DNA from 4 places in the Kitasatospora sp. NPDC048296 genome. Region 3 is predicted to be linked to each of the others. Evidence: riboswitches for the same ligand, from Rfam matches in the RefSeq annotation. Region 3 holds a riboswitch; each other region holds the start of a gene.

Region 1 (7,102 bases), on a different contig from region 3:
GGCGGGACCGGGCCGTGGCGGAGGGTGAGGGCGAGGCGGCCGCCGGGGGCCAGCAGGCGGGCCAGGGCGTCCATCGCGGGCGGGCATTCGGCCGGGGTGAGGTGCATCCACACGGCGGTGAGCAGCACGAGGTCGAAGCGTGAGCCCTCGGCGCTGAGCAGCGGGAGCGAAGGCAGCGAGTCCGCCACCCACCGCACTCCCGACGCCGCGTGCAACCGCTCCCCCACGGCCCGCAGTTCGGGCGTCGGCTCGGCCGCGACCACCCGGTGGCCGAGGGCAGCGAGGGCGGCCGCATCGCGGCCGGTGCCCGCGCCGATGTCGAGGACGGCGGCGGGCGCCGCCGGATAGAGGTGCAGCAACGAGCGGTGCACCTCGGTGAAGCTCACGCTCTCGTACTGGACGGCGAGTTGCTCCGCCGCCTCGCCGTACCCGGCCGTGCCCGCCGGCCGGTCCGCCGCGCTCATTCCGCCTCCCGGACGGCCACCGCGTCGCCGGCGGCCGCCGCGCTCGCGAAGAAGTCCCGTAGTTCGCGCAGGTCGTTGACCACCTGGGCCGCCCAGGCCTCGGACCAGGGCGTCGGGTAGTCGAGGCGCGCGACCGTGCGAGCGAGCACCGTGTCCTGCTGGCGTACGAGTTCGCCGAGCGCCGAGTCCCGCAGGAACAGGGAGGCGGCCGCGACCTGCTCGGGGCTCAGCACCGGCATCTCGCCACCGGCCTCCCGACGCCCCCCGCCGTAGACCGGCAGCCGGGCGGCGGGGTCGGGGTGCAGGCCGTTCTCGGTGAGGGCTAGCTCCATCAGGACGGCCGTCTGCCGGACGCCGAGGGCGAGTCCGGCGGCGGCCAGCCGGTCGTACCGGACGTCGCGGTGCCGGGGCACCAGCTCGCCGAGTTCCTCCGACGAACAGGTGTCCACGGCCCGCCCCGGCAGGCGGCGCCAGAAGTGATCCACGCTCACCCGGACAGCGTAGCGAACGGACGGCTCGGTGATCAGTGGCTCAGGCCGCGTCCGGTGGGTCCTGGCGGACCCGCCGAAGACCCGCAAGACGCGTCCTATGCCTCGCCGGGATGCCAGGCCGGCCATTCCCAGGGACGGTCGGCCCAGTGCACCTTGACCGGGTCGTGCGGGTCGAGGTCGGGGAAGAGCTGGTGGACGCGGGGTTCGAATTCCTCGGGGCCGAGTGGCTCCCAGCCGTGGCCCTCGAAGTGGACGAGGCGGTAGCGGCTGTCGGTCCGGAAGTCGGCCACCTCGACCAGGGGCGCGGTCGTGCTGTTGGTCTCCATGACCCCCAGCATGTGGCGCGACGGCAATCAGCGCCCCTGCAGACCCCTCTTCCGGGTCATGTCCAGGGGTCGGCGCGCTCGTTGAGTACGGAAAGGTACGGCGGGGGGAGCGCTGGAAGGACGAAGACATGACTGGGCAGTCCACCCGAGAGCAGTGGCAGTGGCCGCCGAACGCCTGGCAGCCGCCTCCCGTCCCCTCCCCTCCCCCGCCGGGAGCGCCCGACTCCCCCGCTCCGGAGGCGCCGCCGCGGCGCTCCCGGAAGGTGTGGGCGGTCGCGGCGGGCGGGACGCTCGCGCTGCTGGCGGCCGTTCTGGTGATGTGCGGCCCGGGCTCGGGCGACGACGTCCACGTGGTGGCCGTGCCGGACGCCTCCCCCTCCGCGGCCACCCCGACGGGCCTGCCGCCGGTCTCGCCGTCGGCCACGAAGCCCGCGCCCTCCCCGCTGCCGTCGCCCGCCCCCGCGATCGCCCAGCTAGGCGGCACGGGCGAGCCGACGTCCCAGGCGGCCGCCCCGGCCGTGACGGCCGCCCCGGCCGAGCCGGAGCCGGCCGACGCCCAGCACGCCACGGCCAGTCCCCGCCCCAAGCCCGGCCGCACCCCGCGCCCCAGCCCGTCCGCCCACGCCGCCCCACCGCCCCCGGGCGGTTCGATCCCCACCTTGGGCCCGGGCGGCATCTGCGACCAGGCCGAACGCGTCGGCCGCTGGCCCGCCGGCTCCGAACAGGCGCGCCTCTGCCACAGCATCTACGGCTGAGCGGTCTCCGGTCCGGTGGCCCGAACCCGGCCGCCGGACCGGTCAGGCTCGCGGGAACGCGTCGGCCCGGGGCATCACGGCGCGCCCAGCAACCCCTTGTCCAGCCGCGGCGCAGGCACCCGCGCGAGGGTGTCCGTGATGTGCCCGGTGTCCCGGTGGAGCACCACGCCCCCCAGGACGGCCGGGCAGCCGGGACCGCTGCCCGGGCAGAGGAGCGGACCGAGGTCCAGGGTCCGGACGCCGTAGCGGGCCGCGAGGCCTCCGTCGAGGAGCGGGTCGGGCTCGAAGGCGGTGTCGCGCGGGAAGAAGCAGGCGTCGGAGCGGCCGTCGGAGGCCGCGAGGAAGGTGGGGGCGTCCTTGCCTGGCATCGGGGTGTCGCCGAGGTAGACGAATCAGCCCCTCCTCACACCGCCTTCAGCTCCTTGGTCAGCTGCTCGAACCGCAGATCCGGTCGGCGCGGGATGCCGAAGCGCTCGTCCCCGTACGGGAACGGACTGTAGACGCCGGTGCGACGGAATCCGCGCCGCTCGTACCAGGCGATCAGCTCCGCGCGCTGCTCGACCACCTTCATCTCCAACAGCGCCACACCCCACTCCTCCCGGGCCACCCGCTCCGCCTCGGCCAGCACCACCCGGCCGATCCCGCCGCCCTGCAGGGTGGGGCGCACCGAGAACATGCCGAAGTAGGCGCGGTCCGCACGCCGCTCCAGCTGGCAGCAGGCGACCAGCTCGCCGTCGCGCTCGACCAGCAGCACGACGCCCTCCGAGTCCTCGACGGCCTCGGTGACACTGGCGGGGTCGGTGCGCTGCCCGTCCAGCAGGTCCGCCTCGGTGGTCCAGCCGGCCTTGCTGACCTCACCGCGGTAGGCGGACTCGACCAGCTCGACCAGCGCCGGGACGTCGGCGACGGTCGCGACGCGGAAGACGGGCTCCCCGGCGGGCCCGGTGGCGATCTCGGACATGGCGGTTCCTCTCCTCGGAAAAGTCGACGTCCGGGCATGGTGCCACAGCACCCGTACCGCGCGGTTCGGGCACCCGCACCCCGAGGGCGGGGCACCCGCGCCGGGCGATGGCGCCCAGCGCCGTGTGACGCGGGTTCAGGGAGTGGCACCGGACACCTGGCGCCACTGGCGGGTACATGGCCACCCTGCTCCCCGGCCGGACCGACCACCGGCCGTACCGGTCCCGTTGGGCCACAGCGCCGCGGGCCGTCGCACCGGAACCAGAGGAGTGTCCATGCCCCGCTCTTCCCGCTCCGTCCGCCCCACCGGTACCACCAGATCCGCCGCCCGCCGCCGGCTGCCCCTAGTGGCCGCGCTCGCCGCCGCGACCGCCCTGGTCGCCGGCGTCGCCGCGCCCGCGTACGCGGCCGATCCCGCCCCTCTTGCCCCTGCCCCCGAGGGCCGTACGGCCTTCCACCCCGACCGCGACTTCGCCGGCTCCACCGTCGCCGCCCACGAGGGCCGCTCCGGCACCGCCCCCCTCGCCTCGCTCGCCGTCACCCAGGCCCCGGGCCTGGGGCCGGCCGGACCCTGCTGCGCGAGGTGTACGAGGCGCGACGGCAGTCGTTCACCGAGCGCTTCACGGACTGGGGGACGAGGACGTCGCCGTGTCCGCCGAGTACCTGGTGCGCTACGGCGCGGCGGACTGACTGCGCTGCGGTCCCGTCCGGACCCCGGGGTACGCCGACGGCCCGGCTCACGCATCGCTACGTGAACCGGGCCGGTCAGGTGGCCGCTTGGCGGCCCGTCAGCCGCCGGACATCCGGCCGACGGGCGGTACTCGCCCGGACCCATCGGTTCGAATAGGCCGATCAGGTCCGATCAGGCCGTACCGATCGGGAGAGGTCCGATCAGTACGCGCTGTGCACCTGCCAGAACGCCCAGGCGGCGTTCGGGCTGCCGTAGACGGTGTTCATGTACTGCAGGGCCCACTTGAGCTGGGTGGCGGGGTTGTTCTGCCAGTCGGAACCGGCCGAGGCCATCTTGTTGCCGGGCAGCGCCTGCGGCAGGCCGTAGGCACCCGAGCTCGGGTTGGTGGCGTGGATGTTCCAGCCGCTCTCGTGGCTGATGATCTGGTCGAACGAGGCCAGCTGGTTCGCCGGGACGATCGAGGCGGCGAGCGCCTGCAGCGCGGCCGGGGTGTTGGCGACCGGGGCGGCCGGGGTGGCGGCCAGCGGGCTGCTGGCGGCCGGCTTGGCCGGAGCCGGGGCGGCCCCGCCCAGGGTCAGGTGCTGGCCCGGGTAGATCTTGCCCGGGCCTTTGGTCAGCACGGACTTGTTGAGGTCGTAGAGCTTCTGCCAGCCGCCCTGCACGTTGTGCGTGGTAGCGATCTTGGTGAGGGAGTCACCGCTCCGGACGGTGTAGACAGCGGGCGCCTGCGGGGCGGCGGCCGGGGCCGAGTGCGCCGGGGCGGGCTTGACGGGGGCGGCGTTCGCGGCGGTGGCGGCGACCACCGGGATGCCGGCGCCGACGCCGACGACCACGGCGGCCGCGACGATGCGCTTGACGGAACCGACGGCGAACAGGCTGGGGCGAGCGTTGACGGGCAGCATGAAGTGCGATTCCTCTCACACGCCTACGAGGTGAGCTGTCGGGTTCGGGCTGGAGTTGCCCGGCCGCGCGGAGACGCGGCTTCACCCCTAGCCCCGCCGGAACCAGTCCGGATGAGGCGACTTACCTGTGGGTCCCCCGCCCCTGCCGCGGTGCTTCATGGATGCACGTGCCCGCCCGATCCGGCGGCAGGATTCGGCGTTCCGGAGAGCGGGGTTCGTTTCGTACGGAGACGAACGAGAAGGACCGTAAACGGCACGGAGCCAATAGCACAAGCCCTCGTGAGCTGGGTCACGGCCCGGCCGGATTGCCCGAATGATCCACAATAGTGCTTGATAACGATTCGATAACGCCCCTATGGGTGCGCGTCAGTGCGGGCCGCCGGGCCCAGTTCGGCGGCCACCGCCCGATGGTGCGCCGTGCGGGTCGCGGGTTCGGGCCCGGCGCGCCCGTCCTGGGGCACGCCGACCTGAGCGACAGTCAGCCCGCCTGCCAGCCCTGCGTATCGACGCCGCCCGACACCTCGGCTGCCGGTCGTACGGGGTGCGGGTGCAGAGGAAGTCGGCCTGGTCCAGGTGGTCGACCGTGCCGTCGGCCCGGTGCACCACGCGCAACGGCTCGCCCGCGCAGTAGCCGTCCAGCCCGGTCCAGGTCCCGTCCGGCTCGGGCTGGAACCGTGAGGTGCGGGGCGCGCCGCCCAGCGCTGTGAGCTCCAGCACACGGCCGGCTCGCAGGTGCGGCGCGACCGCGCCGGCGCCCCAGCACCAGGGGCCGGTCAGCGGTAGCAGCTCCGGGTCGGTATCGGCGAAGGGCCGCCAGGGCTCGGGGACCCGCAGCTCGGGCTCGGCGGTGATCCCGATCAGGTCGCGGGCCACCTGGTCGAGGCCGGCCGCGGTGTTGGCAAGCATGACGGCCGCCACATCGTCCTGCTCGCTGAACAAGAGCGAGGCGGGGAAGCCGGGCCTCGAGCCGCCACCACGACCAACTGGTGGTCGAGCTGCACCGGCAACTACGGCGGCTTCGGCGCCACCAACCCGCTGTGGATCGCCCGTTACTCCTCGACCGTCGGCACCCTGCCGAACGGCTGGAGCTACCAGACCTTCTGGCAGTTCGCCGACTCCGGCACCTTCCCCGGCGACCAGGACCTGTTCAACGGCGCCTCCGACCGCCTGAGCGCGCTCGCGCTCGGCTGACGCGAACGAGCGGCCGCCGCCCCCCGGGGGGGGGCGGCCGCCCCCCCGTCACCCCCGGGCCCCCCCCGTGGGGCCCACCCCCCCGGGCCCCCCCCGCCCGGGCGGACCACGTGCCCCCCCGCACCCGGCCCCCCCCCCCCCCCCCCCCCCCGCGGCGCGCGCGCCGCGGCCCCCCCCACCCCCCCGCCCCCCCCCGGGGGGGGGGCGCCCCCCGCTCCCCGTTCAGCACGGGTCCACCAGCGTGAGCCGATCAGCGCGGGTCCACCAGCTCCGGGGCGAACACCGTGCCCAGCGGCTCCGGGCCCACGTACTGCTGGCAGTTGCACTGACCCGGCTCGTAGCGCACCGGCCGGCGGTCGGCGTCCCAGGCGGTGGGCGTCTCGACCACCTCGTGGCAGCGGCCCTGCTTGTCGTGCTTGGCCAGGTGGTGGGTGCAGCCGCAGACCGGCTCGGGCGGGCGGTTGGCCTCCTCCAGCGCGAGGCGCTGGCGGTGCTGGGTGTCGAGCAGTTCGAGCTTGCGGCTGTGACGGACCTTCAGCCCCTTGCGCACCCGGCCGGCGACCGACCCGCCGCCGTAGAGCACGGCCGGCGCCAACCACAACAGGCCCCACAACGAATCCACCGACGCCCCCACTGCTGCCGTTTCCTGGTGCAGATCATACGACTGACCAGAGCGAACGACACAGAAGGGACGGCCGGATCAGCGGATCACCGGCAGCACCGGCCCCGCACTGCGGCCCGCCGCCGCCTCGATGAACGCCACCGGATCGGCGACCTCGGCCAGCAGGTCACGGGTGAAGTTCAGGGCCCCTTCGGCGGGCGCCGGACCGCCGACCGCCGCGATCAGGTCGAGCAGGTGGACGGTCGCCTCCATCAGCGCCACCTCGCCCAGCGCCCCCACCGTGGCACTGCCGAGCAGCGGGTGCGCCACCACCGTGCTGGGCGGAAGGTCGGCGAGTCCGGCCAGGGCGGCCGGGCCCTCGACGCCGAACCGGGCGATCAGCACGGCCGGTTCGGCCGCCTCGGCCGCCTGCTTGGCCAGGTCGGCGACCTGCCCGGCGGCAGTGTGGGCGATCCCGCCCGGCCGGTTGAACGCCCGCAGGATGCCCGCCCCGCTCGTCACCTCGGCCGGGCCGTCCAGCACCGCCACCCGCAGCCCGGTGAACATCTCCGGCACCGGCGCCACGTGCGCGTACAGCTCCCGGACGGTCCAGTCGGGCAGCCGGGTGGGCCGGTCCCAGTCCTCCGCCGACAGGGCCGCGCCACGCTCGGCCCAGGAGGCCCAGGCCTCCGCCAACATGGCGCGCACGGGGTTGTTCTGA
Region 2 (7,102 bases), on a different contig from region 3:
GACGGCGTCCAGGGTCTCGGTCAGCGAGCCGATCTGGTTCACCTTCACCAGCAGCGCGTTGGCGGTGCCGGTCTCGATGCCCTTGGCCAGGCGGGCCGGGTTGGTGACGAACAGGTCGTCACCGACCAGCTGGACCTTGTCGCCCAGCTTGACGGTCATGGCCTTCCAGCCGTCCCAGTCCGACTCGTCCAGCGGGTCCTCGATGGAGACCAGCGGGTAGGCGGCGACCAGCTCGGCGTAGTACTCGATGAGCTCGGCGGCCGACAGGGCCTTGCCCTCGAACTGGTAGGCGCCGTCCTTGTAGAACTCGGAGGCGGCGACGTCCAGGGCCAGCGCGATGTCACGGCCGGGCACGTAGCCGGCCTTCTGGATGGCCTCGGTGATGAGGTCCAGGGCCTCGCGGTTGCTGTCCAGGTTCGGCGCGAAGCCGCCCTCGTCGCCGAGGCCGGTGGACAGGCCGCGCTCCTTCAGCACGCCCTTGAGGGTGTGGTAGACCTCGACGCCCCAGCGGACGGCCTCGGAGAAGGACTCCGCGCCGATCGGGGCGATCATGAACTCCTGGATGTCGACGTTGGAGTCCGCGTGCGAGCCGCCGTTGAGGATGTTCATCATCGGGACCGGCAGGACGTGCGCGTTCGGGCCGCCCAGGTAGCGGAACAGCGGCAGGTCGCTGGCCTCGGAGGCGGCGTGCGCGACGGCCAGCGAGACGCCCAGGATGGCGTTGGCGCCGAGCGAGGACTTGTCGGGGGTGGCGTCCAGGTCGAGCATGGCCTGGTCGATCAGGCGCTGCTCGGTGGCGTCGTAGCCGACGAGCTCCGGGCCGATCTGCTCGATGACGGCCAGGACGGCCTTCTCGACGCCCTTGCCGAAGTAGCGGTTCTTGTCACCGTCGCGCAGCTCCAGCGCCTCGAAGGCGCCGGTCGAGGCACCCGACGGGACGGCGGCACGACCGGTGCTGCCGTCGTCGAGGCCGACCTCGACCTCGACCGTGGGGTTGCCGCGCGAGTCGAGGATCTCACGGGCTACGACGACATCGATGGACGGCACGAGGCATCTCCTTGCGGAAGCAGGGTCCGGCTGACGGTGGTGCTGTCAGCGGGACGATTGCGGAGTCGTTACGACCCAGAGCCTAACCGCCCGGACTCCCAGGGCCACGTTGGCCTCGGTCCCGTCTCAGCGTGTGGCCCTACTACCCCCCGGTAGTTCACCTGCTTGTCCCAGCTTGTCCCCCCGGCGCGGACGAATGCGGACGAAGGAGGCCGGGCGCGGCCCCCTTCGTCCCCGGGGTGTTGTTCGAGGTCCTACGGACCGGTTCAGCCGAGGTGCAGGACCTGGCCGGGCATGATCAGGTTCGGGTCGCCGCCGACCGTGCCGCGGTTGCCGTCGTACAGCGCCTGCCAGCCGCCGGACACGCCCTGGACGGCGGCGATGCTCGACAGGGTGTCACCGGAGTGGACGGTGTAGTCGTGGCCGGCCGGGGCGGCCTGGGCCGGCTGGGCGGCACGCGGGGCGGCGTGCTTCGGAACGTACTGCTGGACCGGCTGCTCCGCGGGCGTTTCGGCCTGCTTCGGGGCGGCGTGCTTCGGTGCGTACGGCTGGGCGGGCTTCGCGTCCGCCTTGGGGGTCTGCTGCTTCGGAGCCTGCTGCTTCGGGGCCTGCTGCTTGGGCGTCTGCTGCTGGGGGGCGGACTGCGGCTTGGCGTCCGAGGAGGTGTCGACCGCGGCCGGGGCACCGCCCTTGCTCAGGCCCGCCTTGACGGAGCAGACCGGCCAGGCGCCCGGGCCCTGGGAGGCCAGCACCTTCTCGGCGACCGATATCTGCTGGCCCTTGCTGGCCTGGTTGGCCTGCGGCGCGTAGGCGGTGCCGCCGTACGCCTTCCAGGTGCTGGAGGTGAACTGCAGGCCGCCGTAGAAGCCGTTGCCGGTGTTGATGCTCCAGTCGCCGCCGCTCTCGCACTGGGCAACGGAGTCCCAGGCGGAGGCCGGGGCGGCGGAGGCGCCGGTGGCGGCGAGGAGCGGCATCGCGAGTCCGACGCCGGCCACACCGGCGACGGCGATGGCCTTCTCGGCCTGGGTGCGACGACGGTGACGGCCAGTTCCAACGAACAGCATGAAGGGTCCCTCTCCGCACGCCTGCGAGGTGAGCTGTCGGGTTCGGACCGGGAGGTGGCCCGGCCGCCGTGCGCGGAAACGTTCCGCTCGGGCGGCTTCACCCCAAGCCGTGGAGGACGGCAACAAACCTGGTTCCCCCGCCCCTGCCCAAGGGTCTGGTCGGTTTCCCGTGGCGCGGCGGGCAGGATTCGGCGTTCCGCGCACGAGGTCCGCAGCTGCGAACTCCAGGGAGACTAGACAGATCCTCAGACCGATCACAAGCTCATATCGTCGACATCACACCGGAATTACGGCACGTGATCAATCGCCTACCAACTGCACCTGTTTGTCCGGATTGATGGGCGTTCACACCGTCATCAGGAGGGTGTCAACGACGCCCAGTCAGCGTGTCGGAGCCTCAGGAAGGGCATGTGGAGACCGGATCTCGGGACTGAATTCGACCGGAAGTTCGCGCAATCCACGCATGATCAGGCCACCCCGCCAGCGGAGATTCTCCGGAGTTTCAGCCAGTCGCAGATCGGGAAGCCGGGAAAGCAGCGTGGCCAGCGCGACACGTCCTTCGAGCCGGGCCAGCGGGGCGCCGATGCAGTAGTGGATGCCGTGCCCGAACCCCAGGTGGGGATTGTCGGTTCGGGCCAGGTCGAGGGTGTTCTCGTCCGCGAACCGGTCCGGGTCGCGGTCCGCCGCCGCCAGTACCACCAGCACCGGATCGCCCACCGGGATGTCCACCCCGCCGATGGTCAGCGGCCTGGTCGCGAACCGCCAGGTCGCCAGCTCCACCGGCCCGTCGTAGCGCAGGAGTTCCTCGATCCCGGTCTCCAGCAGCGCGGTCTCCCCGCGCACCACCGACTCCTGCAGCAGCGCCCGCTGCCCCGGGTTGCGCAGCAGCGCGTACGTCCCGTTGCCGATCAGGTTGACGGTCGTCTCGAAACCGGCGAACAGCAGGATGAAGGCCATCGCGGCCGCCTCGTTCTCGGTCAGGTGCTCGCCGTGGTCACTGGCCCTGATCAGGCCGGAGATCAGGTCGTCACCGAGATCGGCCCGCTTGCGGTGGATCAGCTCCAGCAGGTACGCCCGCATCCGCTTCACCGCCCGCCCCACGCCGCCGCGTTGGCCCCCACCATGTCGGATCATCATCCCGGCCCAGTCACGGAAGTCGTCCTGGTCCTCGGCCGGCACGCCCAGCATGTCGCAGATCGCGTAGATGGGGAGCGGGAAGGCGAACTCGTGGATCAGGTCCGCCGAGCCGCGCTGCGCGAAGCCGTCGATCAGCCGGTCGGTGAGCTGCTGCACCCGCGGCTCGAACTCGGCCACCCGGCGCGGCGTGAACGCCTTGGACACCAGCCGGCGCAGCCGGGTGTGGTCCGGCGGGTCGATGTTCAGCAGGTGGGTCATCAGGTCCGCCTGGCGCTCCCCCGGGATGCCCACCCGGCCGGTGCGGTGCGCCTGCTCGCTGTGGTGCGCCGGGTTCTTCGACAGCCGGCTGTCCGCCAGCGCCTGCCGGGCGTCCGCGTACCGCGTCACCAGCCAGGCCTCCACGCCGCTCGGCAGCCTGGTGCGGTGCACCGGGGCGTGCTCACGCAGCCAGGCGTAGGCCGGGTACGGGTCGGCGGCGAACTCCCAGGTGAAGAGCTGCGGGGCGGGCTGGGCGGCGTCGGACTGAGCAGGCATGGGTCGACCGTAGCCGCTGGGTCGGGCGCGTCCCGACCGTTCCCGACCGTCAACACGTCGCGAACGGCGCGCGAGCGGGTCGCCAACGCTCCGTGGACGGCCGGTGGACGGTCCGTGGACAGCTCTTGGACAGCTCTTGGACAGGTGGCAGGCGTGAGTCTGGTCACCTGCGGGGTAATCCCTGTTGCGGAGGGTCAGGTCGTGCCTACGATCCTCCGCAGTATGCGTGGGCGCCGGTGCGGTGTCGCCCACAGGGAGGAGCAGACCATGCGGGTCAGCGGGGCAGTCGTCGTCATCGCGGTACTCGACGGCGGTTCGGGAGCCGGCCTCGCCCGCCGGTTCACCGCGGCCGGCGCCGCCGGGATGCTGATCGCCGACACCCACGTCGGTGTCGCCGAGGACCTCGCCGCCGAACTCGACCGGCCGGGCTGCCCCGTCGTCGGCGTCGGCGCTGACATCCGCCGCCCCAGCGACGTCGCCGCCCTGGTCGACACCGCCGAGAAGCACCTCGGGCCGATCGACCTCTTCTGCGTCGCCGGCCCGAACGGCGAGCGGATCGTCTCCCTCGCCGACCTGCCCGACCACCTCGACCTGGAGCGCCTCGCCGAACTCCTCGCCCTGGTCGGCGAGGCCATCGGCGAGCTCGTCCCGCCGCAGCGGCGCCCGACCGGGCACACCGCCACGGCGGCCTGAGCCGCTACTCCGGCTTGAGCCCCTCGGCCGCGCGCACCGCGTCCCGGTAGCCCCGCGCGGCCGAGCGCAGCGCCGCGTCCACGTCCACCCCGGCGTCGTGCGCCCGCTGCGCCACCGCCAGCAGCAATCGGCCCGCCGACTCCGCGGTCAGCTCCGCCGGCAGCTCGTACGGCTCGTCCGGCACGCCCTCGAACCCCGCCCGGCGCACCCGGGACACCAGCTTCGCCGCGTACGCCAGCGCCGGCAGCCCAGCCGGCACGCCGTCCAGCACCGACTCCCGGTCCGCCTTCTCCGCCGCCTTCAGCTGCTCCCAGTTCGCCTCCACCTCGGCGGCGCCCTCGGCCTCGACGTCCCCGAACACGTGCGGGTGGCGGTACACCAGCTTCTCCACGATGTCCCCGGCCACGTCGTCGATGGTGAACGGCCCGGTCGGGTGCTCCTCGGCGATCCGGGAGTGGAAGAACACCTGGAGCAGCACGTCGCCCAGTTCCTCGCGCAGCGTGTCCCGGTCCCCCTCCTCGATCGCCTCGACCAGCTCGTACGCCTCCTCGACCAGGTACTTCACCAGGCTCTCGTGCGTCTGCTCGGCGTCCCACGGGCACCCCCCGGGCGAGCGCAGCCGGTCCATCACCGACACCAGGTCCAGCAGCCGCGAACCGGGCAGGTCGTACGAACCCGGCAGCACCTCGATCTCCGGCACCTCCCCGGCGTGCTCCACCGCCAGCCGCGCCAGCGCGTCCGTCAGCCCCGGATCCCCGTCCGGGCTCCCCAGCCACACCGTCGGCCCCGCCCCGGCCGGCTGCTCGGTCAGCATCCGCGCCAGGGCCGGCGCCGACTCCGCCGCCGCCACCTCGACCGCCACCCCGGCCTGCCGCACCGCGGCCACCTGCGGATGCCCCTCGTCCCCCACCAGCACCCGCCCGGCCGACCGCAACGCCTCCCACGCCGGCCACGCCAGCAACCCGGGGGCCACCCGGTGGGTGGTGGTCAGCAGGATCAACTTCGCGCCCGCACTGTTCGTCGGCACAGCATTCGTCGTCACACCTCGAACCTACCCGCCCCTCGACGGAAGGGCCGGGCCGCGGGCAGACCCGTCGCCCCCGGTGACTTCCCGCCCCCGAACCCGGCTCCCGAACCACACGCTCAACCCGCCCCACCGCCCTCCGGCACCCACGGAAGATCGGGCCCCGATCTGGCGGACCGCCAGGCCGGACCCACCGACTGGCACAGGACGTCGAACCGGTCGACCTCCCGCTCCTGCACGAGCGGCAGACGGTTGACACCAAGCGGCAGGCGAGGGCGGCGGATTGCCAGGAGCAAGGAGCCGGAGCCAACACCACGAGCGAGCTCGGACCCGAGCCCACCGACTCCCCGCTGCCGCAGAAACGGGTCGGGGGTCAGCGCGTGGGGGGCCAGGGGGTGGAGTGGTGGGGCTGAAGGGTGGTGAGGGATTGGCGGAGGCGGCGGACGGAAGGGTGGTGGGGGCCGTCGCGGCGTTCGCGTTCGAGGAGGACTTGGAGGAGCCAGTGCCAGGCGTTCTGGGGGTCGCCGGTGGCGGCGAGGTGGAGGCCGATGCGTTCGCGGAGGTCGTAGGCGCGCTCGGGGTCGGTGTCGAGGCCGGATTCGAGGCGGGCGGTGTGGGCGGCGAGCAGGACCTGGTACTCGGCGAGGGCTTCAGGGCCGTGGCCGAGTCGGTCGAGGCAGAGGGCGGCACGGTAACGGTGGTCGAGGCCCTGGGGGCCGTGCGGGCCACCGTCCGCGGTGGCGGCGAGGCGGCGGTACTCGGGGAGGGCCTGCTGGGGGTGGCCCTCGTGGAGGAGGGTGCGGGCGTAGATGGTGCGGATGGTGCGGACCAGGGGCGCGCTCTCGCCGAGGTCGGCCTCGGCGCGGGGCAGCAGGCCGGCGGCGAGGCCGAGGACCTCGGCGTGGCGTCCGGCGTCGACCAGGTCGGAGAGGCGGGCGCACTCCGCGCCGAGGTCCGGGCCCGAGGGGACGGCGGGAGGTGTCGAAGGGGCGGGAGGTACGAGGAACGGCCTCGGCTCCGAGCGGACCACCGGGGCGGCGGCCGCCACGGCCGACGGCTGCGGCTGCGGCTGGTGCGGGTAGCGGAAGGGGCGTGCGGGGTCGGGCAGCGGTGTGAGGCGCGGCTGCAGTGCGCCCTCAGTCGGGGGCAGCAGTGGGAGCAGCTGCGCGTACACCGTCTGGGCGTCGGCGGGGCGGTCGGCGGGCTGCTTGGCGAGGAGGTCGAGGACCAGTCGTTCCAGCGACTGCGGCACCTCAGGGCGCAACTCGCGCAGCGGGACGGGCGGTTCGTCGACGTGTCGGCGCAGGACGCCGAGGGCGGTGGGCGCCCGGAAGGGCTCCTCGCCGGAGAGCATCTCGTGCAGCAGGCAGCCCAGCGAGTAGAGGTCGCTGCGCGGGTCGGTGGTGGCGGCGAGGGCCTGCTCGGGGGCCATGTAGGCGGGGCTGCCGATGGGCACGCCGGTGAGGGTGAGACGGGTGGTCTCGGTGTCGAGGGCGGTGGCGATGCCGAGGTCGAGCAGGACGGTGCGGCCGTCCGTGCGGACCATGACGTTGCTCGGCTTGAGGTCGCGGTGGACCACCGGGATGGCGTGGACGGCCGCCAG
Region 3 (7,102 bases):
TCCACAAGGGCATGACCTCCCGGGATCTGACCGAGAACGTCGAGCAGCTGCAGATCCGCCAGTCCCTGGAACACGTCCGGGACCGCACGGTGGCCGTGCTGGTGCGCCTGGCCAGCCTCGCCGCCCAGCACTCCGAACTGGTCGTGGCCGGCCGCTCGCACAACGTGGCCGCGCAGGCCACCACCCTGGGCAAGCGCTTCGCGTCGATCGCCGACGAGCTGCTGGTCGCCTTCCGCCGTCTGGAGGAGCTGATCGCCCGCTACCCGCTGCGCGGGATCAAGGGCCCGGTCGGCACCGCCCAGGACATGCTGGACCTGCTCGGCGGCGACACCGAGAAGCTGGCCGAGCTGGAGCGCCGGGTCGCCGGGCACCTCGGCTTCGAGAACGTGCTGACCAGCGTCGGCCAGGTCTACCCGCGCTCGCTGGACTTCGAGGTGCTCACCGCCCTCGTCCAGCTGGCCGCCGCGCCGTCCAGCCTGGCCAAGACGATCCGTCTGATGGCCGGCCACGAGCTGGTGACGGAGGGCTTCAAGGAGGGCCAGGTCGGCTCCTCCGCGATGCCGCACAAGATGAACACCCGCTCCTGCGAGCGCGTCAACGGCCTGGCCGTGATCCTGCGCGGCTACGCCTCGATGACCGGCGAGCTGGCCGGCGACCAGTGGAACGAGGGCGACGTCTCCTGCTCGGTGGTGCGCCGGGTCGCGCTGCCGGACGCCTTCTTCGCCTTCGACGGCCTGCTGGAGACCTTCCTGACCGTCCTCGACGAGTTCGGCGCCTTCCCGGCCGTGGTCGAGGCCGAGCTGGACCGCTACCTGCCGTTCCTGGCCACCACCAAGGTGCTGATGGGCGCGGTGCGCGCGGGCGTCGGCCGGGAGACCGGGCACGAGGTCATCAAGGAGCACGCCGTCGCCTCCGCGCTGGCCATGCGCGCGGGCGCCCGGGAGAACGAGCTGCTGGACCGGCTGGCCGCCGACGAGCGGATCCCGCTGGACCGGGCCGCGCTGGACGCGCTGCTGGCCGACAAGCTGTCGTTCACCGGTGCGGCCGGGGCGCAGGTCGCCGAGGTGGTCCGCCTGGTGGAGGCCGTCGCGGCGGCCTACCCGGAGGCGGCCAAGTACGCGCCGGCCGACATCCTCTGACGCTGCGTCAGTTGTCCGACGAGGGCCCTGCCACCGTTCCGGTGGCGGGGCCCTCGGGCGTCTTGGTGTGTCCGGGGTCGAGCGGCGGGGTGGTGGTGGCGCAGGGCCAGTCGCAGTTCGGCTCGGCCACCGGGTGCTCCTGCGGGGTGAGCACGTTGCCCCGGACGGTGGCGAAGGCGATCAGCCCGCCGCTGACCAGCAGACCCGCGCAGATCAGCATCGCGGTGTGGAAGGCGGAGTCCACCGAGGACGGCACCCGGTAGGCATCGCCGCTCAGTCCGGCCAGCGCCGGGAGGGCGGCCACCGCGAGCAGGCCGGCCGCGCGGGCGGCGGCGTTGTTGACGCCGCTGGCGATGCCCGCGTGCCGTACGTCGACGGCGGCCAGCACCGTCGCGGTCAGCGGTGCGACCAGCAGGGTCATTCCGCTGCCCATCACCGCGACGGCGGGCAGCACGTCCGCCCAGTAGGAGGAGCCGGGGCCGGTGCGCAGCATCAGCAGCACCCCGGCGGCGCAGAGCAGCGGGCCGACGGTGAGCGGGATGCGCGGGCCGATCCGCTTGCCGAGGCGGCCGGCGCGCGCCGACAGGGTCAGCATCAGCACCGTGATCGGCACCAGGGCGAAGCCGGAGACCAGGGGCGAGAAGCCGGACACGATCTGCAGCTGGACCACCAGCAGGAAGAACACCCCGCTGAAGGCCGCGTAGACGCAGAAGGTGACCAGGTTCACGGCGGTGAACAGTCGGGACGAGAACAGTCCGAGCGGCAGCATCGGATCGGGTGCGCGGCGCTCGACGGCGACGAAGGCGGCGCCGAGCAGCAGGCCGATCGCGCCGGTGAGCCAGACGGCGGGGGACAGGCCCTCCCCGGCGGCGGTGAGTGCGTAGGTGATCGCGCCGAGGGCGAGTGCGGCGAGCAGCGCGCCGGGCACGTCGAAGCGGCCGGAGGCGGACTCGTCGCGGCTCTCCGGGACGTAGCGGGAGGTGACCGCGATCACGGCGGCGGCCAGCGGCAGGTTCAGCAGGAAGATCCAGCGCCAGCCGGGGCCGTCCACCAGCCAGCCGCCGAGGAAGGGGCCGATGGCCGCGGACACCCCGCCGAGACCGGACCACAGGCCCACCGCCGCCGAGCGGTCGTCAGGATGGAAGACGGCCTGGAGCATGGCGAGCGAGCCGGGGGTGAGCAGCGCCCCGCCGATGCCCTGGACGGCGCGGGCGGCGATCAGCACGTTGATGTTCGGGGCGACGGCGCAGGCCGCGGAGGCGGCGGCGAACCAGACCACGCCGATCAGGAAGACCTTGCGCCGTCCGTACCGGTCGCCGAGCGCGCCGCCGAGCAGGATCAGGCCCGCCAGCGTGAGCAGATAGGCGTTCAGCGTCCATTGCAGGGACGCCAGGGAGGCGCCGAGGTCGGCGCCGATCCGGGGCAGGGCGACGTTCACCACGGTGCCGTCGAGCATCGCCATGCTGGAGCCGAGCACCGTTGCCAGGAGAACCCAGCGGCCCTGCGCGGTGCCCAGGCGCAGGGTGCCGGCCGTTGAGGTGGCCACGGCCTGATCCTGCGCCCGACAGGGTGCACGTGACAAGGGTCACCGGGCGGTGTGTCCGGGGTGGGCGGTGCGTGAGCGGACGGTCGCACTGGGCCGCCGAGGTCGGCGCAGCGTCGTGGATCAGTGGCGTCGAGTGAATGGATTGTGTACGCACCGTGCGGTGGGCCATGCGGAGGGTGATCGCGCCGCGGGGGGTTGTCGCTGGTTCAAGAGATCGACATTGCTTCACCCGAACGGATGGGTTTTAGTTCAGCGACCACCCGGCCAGCCTGGGTGGACCCACCGGGTGGAACGCCGAGTCCTGCCGCTGTCCGGTGGTTCGAACTGAGCTTTGCACGGCAGGAGCGGGGGACCCACAGGTAAGTCGCCGGACCGGAGTCCGCGCTGTTCAGCGCGAACGTCCAGGACCGGCTTGGGGTGAAGCCGCGCGTGCGGCCGGGCAACTCCAGCCCGAACCCGACAGCTCACCTCGCAGGCGTCGGAGAGGAATCCCATGCCTGCACAGGCTCGTCGTATCGCCGTGCCCCGCGCCGCCCGCATCGGCATCGCCGTCGCCGTCACCGGTGTCTCCTTCGCCCTGCCGCTCGTGACCACGATCAGCGCCCAGGCCCATAACGCCCCGGCCGCCTCGGTCGCGCAGCACGCCGCCGTCGTGGACGCCGTGTCGGCTGCCCCGGCAGCTGCCCAAGAGGGCTACCACGTCGTCGGCGGCGACAGCCTGTCCAAGATCGCCGACGCCCGGAACGTCGAGGGCGGCTGGCCCGCGCTGTACGAGCAGAACCGCTCGGCGGTCGGCGCCGACCCGAACCTGATCTTCCCGGGTCAGGGGCTGTCGCTCGCGGCCCACGCCGACGCCGCCGCCGAGCCGGCTGCTCCGGCCCAGCCCGCTGCTCCGGCCGCCCCGGTCACCCAGAGCGCCGCCGCTGTCGCAGACGCTCAGGTGCAGGTGCAGGTGCAGACCGAGGCCGCCAAGCCGGGCGTCCAGGTCCAGACCCAGATTCAGAACGCCGCTCCGGCCCAGGTCGTCACCGCCGCCCCGGTCGCCGCCACCGTCGGCTACGTCGCTCCGCTGGCCAACCCGGTGCTGGGCGAGGCCTACGGCGTGGCCGGCTCGATGTGGGCCTCCGGCCACCACACCGGCCAGGACTTCGTCGCCTCCACCGGCACCCCGGTGCGCACGGTCGCCAACGGTGTCGTGGTGAAGGCCGGCAACGGCGGCGCCTACGGCAACCAGGTCGAGATCAAGCTCGCCGACGGCAAGTACGCCCAGTATGCGCACCTCTCCGTGGTCGGTGTGAAGATCGGTCAGACCGTCACCGTCGGCCAGCGGCTCGGCCTCTCCGGCGCCACCGGCAACGTGACCGGCCCGCACCTGCACTTCGAGATCCGCACCGGGTCGGAGTACGGCTCGGACATCAACCCGGTCGCCTACCTGAGGGCGCACGGCGTCGCGCTCTGACGCTGCGCAGACCCTGTTCGGACCCCGCGCTGACCGCGGGTTTCAGGAACCACCGCTGGTGCGGGGCGAATCGACCGCCCGGGATGGTCATGTCGGGTGACCGCTCGACCGGGTGATCGCCGCACCGGTGGACATGGGCGCGGGACACGCCCAAGGCCGGCCCGGCTTCGCGAGGATCCCTCGTGGAGCCGGGCCGGCCGTTGCCGTTCGTGGCTCCGGGTGAGTTCGAGTGGTCGGGATCGCGCCGGTGCCGGCGGCCGGAGCGGTACGCGCGGACGGGGCGGATCGTGCTGGAGGACGCCGTCGAGCGGTGACGCCCGGGCGGGGTCAGTTCCGGCGGACGGGCAGGCCGTGCTCGGCGGCGGCCAGCAGCTCGTGCATCCGGTGCCCGAAGTCCTCGGTGTCGCCGGCGGGTTTGGGGAAGACCAGGCGGACGTCGCGGTGGCCGTGCGGGTGGGCCAGGCGCAGTACCAGGCCGTAGCGGTCGAGGGCGAGCGGGCGGATGTCCGGGTGCCCGGCGAGCAGGGCCGGGTCGAGCAGGCCGGTGAGCAGGTCGAGTGCGTCGGCGTGCTCGTCGGCCAGGTGGGTGAGCAGCGCGGCCTCGTGCCGGGCCAGCGGGTCGGGGGCGGCGAGGGCGAGGCCGGCGGCGGTGAGCGCGCCGGTGCCGTACGGGGTGGCGAGGACGGCGTGGGCGACGTCCACGCGCAGGTGGACGCTGAGGCCGTCGTCGGCGAGGTGGGCCAGGTGCAGCCGGCCGGCCAGGGTGAGGCGGCCGCGGATCCGGTCGCGGACGGCGACCGGGGACACGTCGGTGACGTCGAGGACGACGGCCAGGCCCTCGGTGGCTCCGGCGGCGGCCGCGGTGAGCGGGGCGTCCAGCGGGGCGCGCAGGCGCAGTCGGGAGCCGTGCACGGAGACCGGGGTGTTCAGGTCGTGGTGTTCGCCGAGGGCGCGGACGGTGAGTGAGGAGGTCGTGCTGAGCAGGCTGTGGACCCGTTCGGCGGTGGTGGGCTCGGGCACCTCGGCGTCGCCGGTGGGCAGACTCATGCGCCCACCTCGCCGCGCTCGGCAGGGGCATTCGCCCACACGCACCTTTCGATGATTCTCCCCCAGCCTTCGGCCGGGGGGACCCCCATGCTGCGCTCGCTCATGAACGGACCTCCTAATAGTTAGGTGAGCCTAACCTAATGTCCGCGCAGGGGTGTGGCAAGTGGATGGCGGGGTGCGGCGAGGCCCGGACGCGTGACGGCGTCCGGGCCCTCGGGGGTTTCGCGGGGCGTCAGGCGACGACGGCCTGGGCGTCGATCTCCACCAGCATGGGCTCCTGGGGCAGCTCCACGAAGACCGTGGTGCGGCAGGGCTTCACGCCGCCGGGCTTGATGTTCTCCTCGATGAACTCGGCGTAGACCTCGTTCATCAGCGGGAAGTCGGCGCGCTTGGTGAGGTACACGCGGAACATCACCACGTCCTCGATGGCGGCGCCGCCCGCCTCGACGATGGCCTTGACGTTCTCCAGGGTGCGGCGGGTCTGGGCCCTCACGTCGCCGTGGTGGAGGTACTCGCCGGTGGCCGGGTCCTGCGGGCCCTGGCCGGAGACCTGCAGGATCGGGCCCTTGCGGACGCCCTGGGAGAACATCCACGCGGGGGCGGGGGCGCCGTCGGTGCGGATCTCGGTCTTGTCGCCGGTCTGGGGGTGCTCGGACATGGGGTTCCTTTGGATGTGGCGGATCGTCAAATGTGGTCGGGGTCGCCGCAGTCGGCCGAGACGGCGCGGGCGGTGGCGAGCACTCGCGGGAGGAGGTCCAGCACCTGCTCGTACGGCAGGACGACGTCGGGGACGGAGATGGAGGCTGCGGCGACCACCCGGCCGCTGGCGTCCCGGATCGGGGCGGCCACGCAGTTGATGAAGGACTCGTGCTCGGCGTGGTCCTCGGCCCAGCCCCGGGCAGCGACCTTCTCCAGCTCGGCGAGCAGCGCCTCTGGCGTGGCGAGGGTGCGCTCGGTGTGCGGGGTGAAGTCGATCCCGGCCACCACCCGGCGGCGCTCGGGCAGCGGCAGGTCGGCCAGCAGCACCTTGGACACGGCGGCGCAGTGCAGCGCGGCGCGCAGGCCGATCCGGGAGTACATCCGGACCGGGTGGCGGGAGTCGAACTTGTCGATGTAGACCACCTCGCCGCCCTCGTACGCGGCCAGGTGCACGGTCTGGCCGGTGGCGGCGTTCAGCTCGGCGAGGTGGGGGGCGGCGATCCGGCGGATGCCGCGCTGTTCCAGGGCGAGGCCGGAGAGCGCGAACAGGCCCGCGCCGAGGTGGTAGCGGTAGGCGGAGTCGCGGTAGACGAACCGTTCCTCCTCCAGGCTCTGGAGCAGGCGGAGCACGGTGGTCTTGTGGACGCCGAGCACCTCGGCCAGCTGGTCGAGGGAGCGCTCGCCCTCGCCGAGCTGGGCGAGGATGCGCAGGGCGCGGGTGACGGTCTGGCTCATCGGGCTCGGGCTCCGGTCGGTGGGCTGGGGGGCGTGCTCATCGTGCCCGGGACCGATCGGCCCGTGCCCCGGTCGGGTCGGCCTGCGGCGGTGGCGGGTCGGCCTGCGGCGGGGGTGGATCGGCCTGGGCTCGGGGCTGTTCGCCGCGGGTTCGCGCTCGGGTGCCTCGGGTCCAGGACTGCTCGCCCCGGGCCCGGGCCCCGTTGTCGGCGGGCAGCGCCGGGGAGGTGATTCCCTCGGCGCTGACCCGGGTGGCGGCCCAGTCGGCGGGCGAGGCGCCGAGCAGCGCGGCCACCACGGACTCGGGCGGCAGCTCGGCCTGGTCGTCGGGGGCGGTCAGCGCGCAGGCGGCGCTCAGGTGGCCGAGCCGCAGTCGGCCGCGCTGGTCCAGGCCGTGGATCGTTCCGGCCAGGTAGCCGGCCGCGAAGGCGTCACCCGCGCCGGTGGCCTCGACCACCTCGACGGCCAGCGCCGGTT
Region 4 (7,102 bases), on a different contig from region 3:
GAACTCGACGCAGTTGCCCTGGGAGTTGCTGTGCCGGCTCTTCTGCCAGACCACCCCCTTGAGGTCGGCGGCGGCCATCCCGTTGTAGGTGTGGTTCGAGCTGTGCGTGTCCTGCGAGTCGTGCATAGAAGTCTCCCGAAGAGCTCCGGAGTTGTCGTCCAGCGCGGCGCCCCGGCACCGTCGAACGAACGGACCGGCCCCGTACCGGTCCGGCACAACGCCTCACTTGACGCGATGATAGCCGCAGTGCACGTGCATCAGCACGGGACATTGCAGGTGCACGAGGCCTTTTATCAGCGGCCTCGAACTCTTCACGGACCCTTCTCCTGACGGTACGTAAACGGACATAGCCGACTGAATCGACGAGCATTCGATAACCGGCCGTGAGCGGCCCCCCGCTGAATGTTGATCTTCGAATGCCGGGAGTCGCACCGCCGTGACCCTCCGTCAGGTCACCCTTCGACTGTGAGACATCTCACGTGCCACGGGTGCAACGCGACGCCCCACGGGACACGTCAGGGCAACCACGGGCGTCCACCCGGGGGTTGGGCGAGGAATGTCCGGATTGTAGGCAAACCGCCCGGACCGCGACGGCGGAGACACGACCTTCGCACCGCGACCACCCGAAACCCGTACGGCAGCCGACTGCAGGCCTGACGGGCCGATGTCCTACGATCTCCGACATGAGCACCGCAGCCATCCCGGGCGCGCCACTGCCCGTCCGCACTCCAGGCTCCCGTGCGCGGGGGCGCCACCGCCGTCCCGAGCGCCCCGAGATCCGCACCGGCTCGCCGGCCCTGGTGCTCGCCGTACCCGCGACCGCCGGGCCCGAGTCCCGCTCGGTCGTCGAGGAACTGCTCTCGATCGTCCGCAGCGAGCACGCCGGCGTCCGGGCCGCGGTCGGCTACCTCCCGACCGACGGCGCCGTGAGCGAGAGCGAGGACGACCGCACCGTCGCCGAGCTGCTGGCCGAGGCCGCCGAGGCAGGCCTGGCGGCGCCCGTCGTGGTGCCGCTGGCGCCCGGGCCGCACGACTTCCTGACCGGGCTTCACGCCCTCGCCGCCGAGTACGGCGCGACCGTCACCGACACACTGGGCCCGCACCCACTGTTGGCCGAGGCCGTGCACGTGCGGCTGTCCGAGGCCGGGCTGGCCCGGGCCGACCGGGCCCGGCTGTTCGCCATCGCGACCGCCGCGGACGGCGTGGTCCTGACCACCGTCGGCGGCGAGGACGCGGCCGCCGCGGCCGGCATCACCGGCGTGCTGCTGGCCGCCCGACTGGCCGTTCCGGTCGTCGCCGCGGCGCTCGACGTCCCCGGCTCGGTGGCCGACGCCGTCAACCACCTCAAGGAGACCGGCTCCCAGCGCCCGGCGCTGGCCCCGCTGGTGATCGGGCCCGAGGCGGACTCGGAGCTGCTCGCCACGGCCGCCGAGGAGACCGGCTGCCCGTCGGCCGCGCCACTGGGCGCCTACCCGACCGTCGGCCAGCTGATCGCCTCCACCTACCTGGCCGCGCTGCCGACGCCGACGCCGGAGGAGCTGGCCCAGGCCGAGGCGGAGGCCGCAGCCGCCGCCGGGGCCGAGGAGGGCTCCCGCGGCGCCCACGCGGCCGCCCAGGGGCCCGTAGAGGCCTAGCCGGACGCCCGCGACCGCCTTTACTGACCTTGGCGCTTCAAGGTGATTGGCCTGTTTGTGTAGCTGACTGGCAGTCATTGGCGCGCTATGCCGTTGGTATGCGCTATGCGGATGGGGGCGGGCTGACGGCGAGGGCACGTCAGCGCCGCGAGACGGTGCGGCTGGAGGCCGCTGCGTTGTTCGACGAAGGCGTCCCACCGAAGGAGGTTGCCCGCAGGTTGCGGGTGACCGCGAAATCGGCCTATCAGTGGCACCAGGCCTGGCGTGAGGGCGGGGCCGGGGCGCTGGCCTCACGAGGACCGGGCGGGCAGCGATGCAAGCTGTCGGCGCGGTGCCGGGCGAAGCTGGCCGAGTACCTCGAGCAGGGGCCGGCCGTGCACGGCTGGGACGAGGACCAGGTGTGGACAGGCGCGCGGGTGGCGACGCTGATCGGGCGGAAGTTCCACGTCACTTACAGCGTCTCGGGGGCCACCCGCCTGATGCACCGACTCGGCTTCACCCCGCAGGTCCCCGCGCGGCGGGCCGCGGAACGCGACGAGCAGGCGGTGTCCGCGTGGAGGGAGGTGACCTGGGCGGAGGTAAAAGCGCCCGGGCGGCCTGCGACGGATGGCTCTGCTTCGAGGACGAAGCCGGGTTCACCCGCAGGCCGCCCAAGGGACGCACGTGGGGACGCCGTGGCATCACCCCGGTCGTGAGGGTGGGCGGCCGGGGCTCCGGACGGGTCTCGGTCGCCGGGCTGATCGCGATGCGCCCGGGCTCGCGGACCCGGCTGTGTCACCGACTGCGGCGCCATACCGGACGCAAGGGCGAGCGCCGCAGCTTGTCCGAGCGCGACTACATCGGTCTGATCGACGGAATCCACCAGCTGGTCAAGGCGCCGATCATGCTGGTGTGGGACCGGCTCAACACCCACGTCTCGCATGCCATGCGCGACCTGATCAACGCGCGGGACTGGCTGACGGTGTTCATCCTGCCCGCATACGCGCCCGAGCTGAACGCGGTCGAGTACCTGTGGGCCCACGTCAAGCGCAGCCTGGCGAACCTCGCCAGCGTCGCTCTGGACCGACTCGCCGCGCTCGTCCGCAACCGGCTCAAACGGCTCCAGTACCGCCCCGAGGTCCTCGATGGCTTCCTCGCCGGGACCGGGCTCTCCCTCGACCTCCCACCGCCATCACCTTGAAGCGCCGAAGTCAGTAGCACCCTCCCGCGTACCGAAGGGCCCGGAACGACCGCGTTCCGGGCCCTTCGGCTTGCCGTCGGCCTGCCCCGCGGCTCGCCCTTTTCCGCCACTCCTCCGCCCGCCCCCCGTCTTCGGCTCGCCCGCAGCTTGTCCGAGCGGGGGAATTGCGGGAGTTATGGACGATATCGGAAGATAGAGCATAATGTCCGTTTTGTCGCTTTTGGGCGGAAATGCCGAGCGTGCATTCCGGCGCTCGATTCACGGCCACTCCCCTGTTGCGATCGGCGCACCACCGCGCGCTTCCACGCTCCGTCACTTCACTTCTGAAGCGGAGACAATTGCGGGAATCCACAGCGGCATTGCCAAAAAACGATCATTTACGATCATGATTCGTGTCCAATTTGGCAGTTTCCGCTAAACCGTGATGCGCATCACAGATATTTGCAGTTTGAACTTAAGTCCGCTTAACGTGCTCCTCGTTCGTGACCACACGAACCCAGTTCATCCGCGACGCCGAGTCCTGCCGTCGGATGTCCTGGCAGCGCGAAAACGCATCACGGCAGGAGCGGGGGAACCACAGGTAAGTCGCCCCGGGCCGCTCCTCGGAACGGTCCAGGGCTAGGGGTGAAGCCGCGCCCACAGCGCGGCCGGGCAACTCCAGCCCGAATCCGACAGCTCACCTCGCAGGCGTGGGAGAGGACCGCGTCTTCATGCTGCCCACCAACGGCACCCGCCTGTCCGGCCGTACCCGTCGCGTGATCGCCGCCCTCGGCGTCGCGGGCGTCGGTCTCACCGTCCCGTGCCTCACCACCGGCACCGCCAACGCCGCCCCCGTCGCCACCTGGGACAAGGTCGCCCAGTGCGAGAGCAGCGGCAACTGGAGCATCAACACCGGCAACGGCTTCTACGGCGGCCTGCAGTTCACCTCCAGCACCTGGGCCGCCTTCGGCGGTACCGCGTTCGCCCCGCAGGCCAACCAGGCCACCAAGGACCAGCAGATCGCCATCGCCGAGAAGGTCCTCGCCTCGCAGGGCCCCGGCGCCTGGCCCGTCTGCTCGGTCCAGGCCGGCCTGACCAAGGGCGGCGCTCCGGCCGCCGTCGACACCTCCGCCGGCACGGCCGCCAAGCCTGCCGCCAAGCCCGCGCAGAACCAGGCCCCGGCCCCGGCCGCGAAGCCCGCCGCGCCGGCCGCGCCCGCCCAGCAGCAGGCGCAGTCGTCCACCGACTACACCGTCGTCGAGGGCGACTGGCTGTCCTCGATCGCCGCGAAGAACAACGTCCAGGGCGGCTGGCAGCACCTGTACGACCTCAACCGCGCCACCCTGACCGAGGGCCCGAACACCATCTACCCGGGCCAGCACCTGACCTTCGGTGACGGCGTCAAGGCCCAGGCCGACAAGTCCTCCTCGTCCACCTCCGGCTCGGACTTCGGCTGGTTCAACCGCTCCCAGAAGGCCGGCCAGGCCGCGAACGGCGGTGCCGTGAACGCCAAGCCGACCGCCCTGACCCAGGCCTCGAAGCCGGCCTCGAAGCCGGCTGCCAAGCCGGCCGCCCAGGCCGCCACCGGCAGCATGGCCGCCGCGGTGTCCTTCGCCGAGTCCAAGGTCGGCCAGGCCTATGTCTACGGCGGCACCGGCAACGGCGGCTGGGACTGCTCCGGCCTGACCCAGGCCGCGCTGCGCGCCGCGGGCATCAACATCCCGCGCGTCGCCGCCGACCAGGCCGCCGCCAGCACCCACGTCTCGCTGGACAGCCTGCAGCCGGGCGACCTGCTGTTCTGGTCGAACAACGGCCAGAACTCCGGCGTGTACCACGTCGCGATCTACATCGGCGGCGGCAAGTACGTCGAGGCCGCCAACCCGAGCTCGGGCGTGCGCGAGCAGGCCATCGCCAACTGGGCCCCGGACTTCGCCGGCCGGGTCTGAGCAACGGCCCACGGGCGCACGGGCCACAGGCCCACAACCCACGGGCCCACAGCTGACGGACAACAGAGAACAGCTGACAGGTAACAGATTTCAGATAACAGATTTCAACATCTGTCAGCCGTCGTCCGAACGCTGACCACCCGCCACCCCCGGGGAGAGCCTGGTCGCTCCTCCCCGGGGGTTCCGGCGTATTCGCATGGTGAAACCCCGGCCCGACGGGCATGCTGCTGCTCTGCACCCGAGGAGGAATCACCATGGCCCAGGTCACCGTCACCCTCGACGCGAACCTCGCGATAGACGCGATGCTGCTCTCCGGCACCAAGAGCCCGCAGGACGCGGTCGAACTGATCCTGCGCGACTACCTGGCCCGCGGCCGCCGCACCGAGACCCGGACCGGCGACGCGGCCGACGGCCACCGGCTCACCGCCGACCGCCCGGCCACCCAGGAGGGCTGACCGGACAGCACGGTCGAGCAGACGCACGCCGACGGGCCCCGGAGAGCAACCGCCCTCCGGGGCCCGTCGGTCGAGCACCACCATCCGGTACCGGGGTCAGCGCGCGCAGGCCCCGGTGGACCCGCGCATCACCAGCTCCGGCTGGAACATGAACTCCCCGCGCTGGGCGGCGTTCCCGCCGACCTCCTCCAGCAGCGCGTCCACCGCCGCCGTGGCCATCGCCTCGACCGGCTGGCGGATCGTGGTCAACGGCGGCTCGGTGAAGGCAATCAGCGGCGAGTCGTCGAAGCCGACCACCGACACGTCCTGCGGCACCGACAGCCCGCGCTGCCGCACCGCCCGGATCGCCCCGAGCGCCATCATGTCGCTCCCGCAGACGATCGCCGTGCAGCCCTTGTCGAGCAGCGCACCGGCCGCCGCGTGCCCGCCCTCCACGCTGAACAGCGTGTGGTGGACGAGTTCCTCCGCCTCCTCCTGGCTGCGCCCGAGCACCTCGCGCATCGCGGCCGTGAAGCCCTCGATCTTGCGCAGCACCGGCACGTACCGCCGCTGCCCGACCGCGAGCCCGATCCGCTCGTGCCCGAGTTCGGCCAGGTGCTGGACGGCCATCCACATCGCGGCCCGGTCGTCCGGCGAGATGAACGGCGCGTCGATCCGCTCGCTGTAGCCGTTGATCAGCACGAACGGCACCCCGCGCCCGGCCAGCCGGGCGTAGCGGTCGTGGTCGGCGGTGCTGTCGGCGTGCAGCCCGGAGACGAAGACGATGCCCGCCACACCCCGGTCGACGAGCATCTCGACCAGTTCGTCCTCGGTGGACCCGCCCGGCGTCTGGGTGCACAGCACCGGCGTGTAGCCGTGCCGGCTGAGCACCTGCTCGATCACCTGCGCCAGCGCGGGGAAGATCGGGTTGCTCAGCTCCGGCGTGATCAGCCCGATCAGCCCGGCGCTGCGCTGGCGCAGCCGGGTCGGCCGCTCGTAGCCGAGCACGTCGAGCGCCGCCAGCACGGTCTGCCGGGTCGCGGCGGAGACGTTCGCCTTGCCGTTGAGCACGCGGGAGACGGTGGCTTCGCTGACCCCCGCCTGCGCCGCGATGTCTGAGAGTCGCGCCGTAGTCACGGGCCCAGAGCCTATTGCACCCACGTCAGACCGCCCACCAGCCGGTGCTGTCCGGAGCGAGCACCGTCTCGCCGCCGTCCACCACGAGTTCGGTCGAGGCGAGCAGCAGTCGACCGGGCGCCGCTATCCGCACGGGCTCGCCGGTGGTGTTCACGGTGCAGACGAAGGAGCCGCGGCGGAAGGCCAGGGCGCCCTCGGGGGCGTCCAGCCACTCGACCTCGGTACCGGCTCCCAGGTCGAGCTGCGCACGGCGGACGGCCAGCGCGCTGCGGTACAGCTCCAGGGTGGAGGTCGGGTCGCCGGTCTGCGCCTCGACGCTGAGTGCGGCCCACTCGGCCGGCTGCGGCAGCCAGGACGGCCCGCCCGCCACCGGACCGAAGCCGTACGGGGCCTCGGCGGCGGACCACGGGATCGGGACGCGGCAGCCGTCGCGGTAGCCGTCCTGGCCGGCCTGGCGGAAGAAGGACGGGTCCTGGCGGACCTCGTCCGGCAGGTCGGTGACGTCCGGCAGGCCGAGCTCCTCGCCCTGGTAGACGTAGGCGGAGCCGGGCAGCGCGAGCATCAGCAGGGTGGCGGCACGGGCCCTGCGCAGACCCAGCGAACGGTCACCGGGGGTGCGGATCTGGGTGCCGAGGCCCGGCTCGTTGGCGAAGCGGGTGGCGTGCCGGGTGACGTCGTGGTTGGACAGCACCCAGGTGGTGGGGGCGTCGACCGGGCGCATCGAGTCGAGCGACAGGTCGATCACCTCGCGCAGCGCGGTGGCGTCCCAATCGGTGCCCAGGTACTGGAAGT

The links. Region 3 has a riboswitch for cyclic di-AMP ahead of ACGF12_RS17695 (peptidoglycan DD-metalloendopeptidase family protein). Riboswitches for the same ligand answer to the same signal wherever they lie in the genome.
Region 1: linked by a shared signal. The riboswitch ahead of ACGF12_RS16610 (LysM peptidoglycan-binding domain-containing protein) and the one ahead of ACGF12_RS17695 (peptidoglycan DD-metalloendopeptidase family protein) in region 3 are both predicted to bind cyclic di-AMP.
Region 2: linked by a shared signal. The riboswitch ahead of ACGF12_RS08405 (transglycosylase family protein) and the one ahead of ACGF12_RS17695 (peptidoglycan DD-metalloendopeptidase family protein) in region 3 are both predicted to bind cyclic di-AMP.
Region 4: linked by a shared signal. The riboswitch ahead of ACGF12_RS12955 (transglycosylase family protein) and the one ahead of ACGF12_RS17695 (peptidoglycan DD-metalloendopeptidase family protein) in region 3 are both predicted to bind cyclic di-AMP.

What each region holds. Positions count from the first base shown of each region.
Region 1 covers NZ_JBICZB010000024.1:28,038-35,139, reverse strand. The annotation lists gene ACGF12_RS16640 (class I SAM-dependent methyltransferase) at 1-464, opposite strand, end outside; gene ACGF12_RS16635 (hypothetical protein) at 461-955, opposite strand; gene ACGF12_RS16630 (hypothetical protein) at 1,051-1,281, opposite strand; gene ACGF12_RS16625 (hypothetical protein) at 1,410-2,036, shown strand; gene ACGF12_RS16620 (hypothetical protein) at 2,111-2,404, opposite strand; gene ACGF12_RS16615 (GNAT family N-acetyltransferase) at 2,440-2,997, opposite strand; gene ACGF12_RS16610 (LysM peptidoglycan-binding domain-containing protein) at 3,888-4,589, opposite strand; cyclic di-AMP (ydaO/yuaA leader) riboswitch at 4,597-4,752, opposite strand; gene ACGF12_RS16605 (hypothetical protein) at 4,956-5,495, opposite strand; partial or broken gene ACGF12_RS16600 (GH25 family lysozyme) at 5,562-5,780, shown strand; gene ACGF12_RS16595 (hypothetical protein) at 6,031-6,402, opposite strand; gene ACGF12_RS16590 (maleylpyruvate isomerase N-terminal domain-containing protein) at 6,481-7,102, opposite strand, start outside.
Region 2 covers NZ_JBICZB010000008.1:122,648-129,749, reverse strand. The annotation lists gene eno (phosphopyruvate hydratase) at 1-1,047, opposite strand, end outside; gene ACGF12_RS08405 (transglycosylase family protein) at 1,314-2,111, opposite strand; cyclic di-AMP (ydaO/yuaA leader) riboswitch at 2,116-2,282, opposite strand; gene ACGF12_RS08400 (cytochrome P450) at 2,493-3,782, opposite strand; gene ACGF12_RS08395 (SDR family NAD(P)-dependent oxidoreductase) at 4,050-4,475, shown strand; gene ACGF12_RS08390 (MazG family protein) at 4,480-5,517, opposite strand; gene ACGF12_RS08385 (protein kinase) at 5,873-7,102, opposite strand, start outside.
Region 3 covers NZ_JBICZB010000026.1:34,956-42,057, forward strand. The annotation lists gene purB (adenylosuccinate lyase) at 1-1,139, shown strand, start outside; gene ACGF12_RS17690 (MFS transporter) at 1,147-2,685, opposite strand; cyclic di-AMP (ydaO/yuaA leader) riboswitch at 3,003-3,176, shown strand; gene ACGF12_RS17695 (peptidoglycan DD-metalloendopeptidase family protein) at 3,179-4,144, shown strand; gene ACGF12_RS17700 (DUF2470 domain-containing protein) at 4,472-5,191, opposite strand; gene ACGF12_RS17705 (RidA family protein) at 5,424-5,849, opposite strand; gene ACGF12_RS17710 (IclR family transcriptional regulator) at 5,876-6,625, opposite strand; gene ACGF12_RS17715 (sugar kinase) at 6,663-7,102, opposite strand, start outside.
Region 4 covers NZ_JBICZB010000016.1:106,770-113,871, reverse strand. The annotation lists gene ACGF12_RS12975 (DUF397 domain-containing protein) at 1-126, opposite strand, end outside; gene ACGF12_RS12970 (hypothetical protein) at 684-1,634, shown strand; gene ACGF12_RS12965 (winged helix-turn-helix domain-containing protein) at 1,733-2,329, shown strand; partial or broken gene ACGF12_RS12960 (transposase) at 2,305-2,814, shown strand; cyclic di-AMP (ydaO/yuaA leader) riboswitch at 3,355-3,517, shown strand; gene ACGF12_RS12955 (transglycosylase family protein) at 3,504-4,739, shown strand; gene ACGF12_RS12950 (hypothetical protein) at 4,994-5,194, shown strand; gene ACGF12_RS12945 (LacI family DNA-binding transcriptional regulator) at 5,291-6,310, opposite strand; gene ACGF12_RS12940 (glycoside hydrolase family 13 protein) at 6,336-7,102, opposite strand, start outside.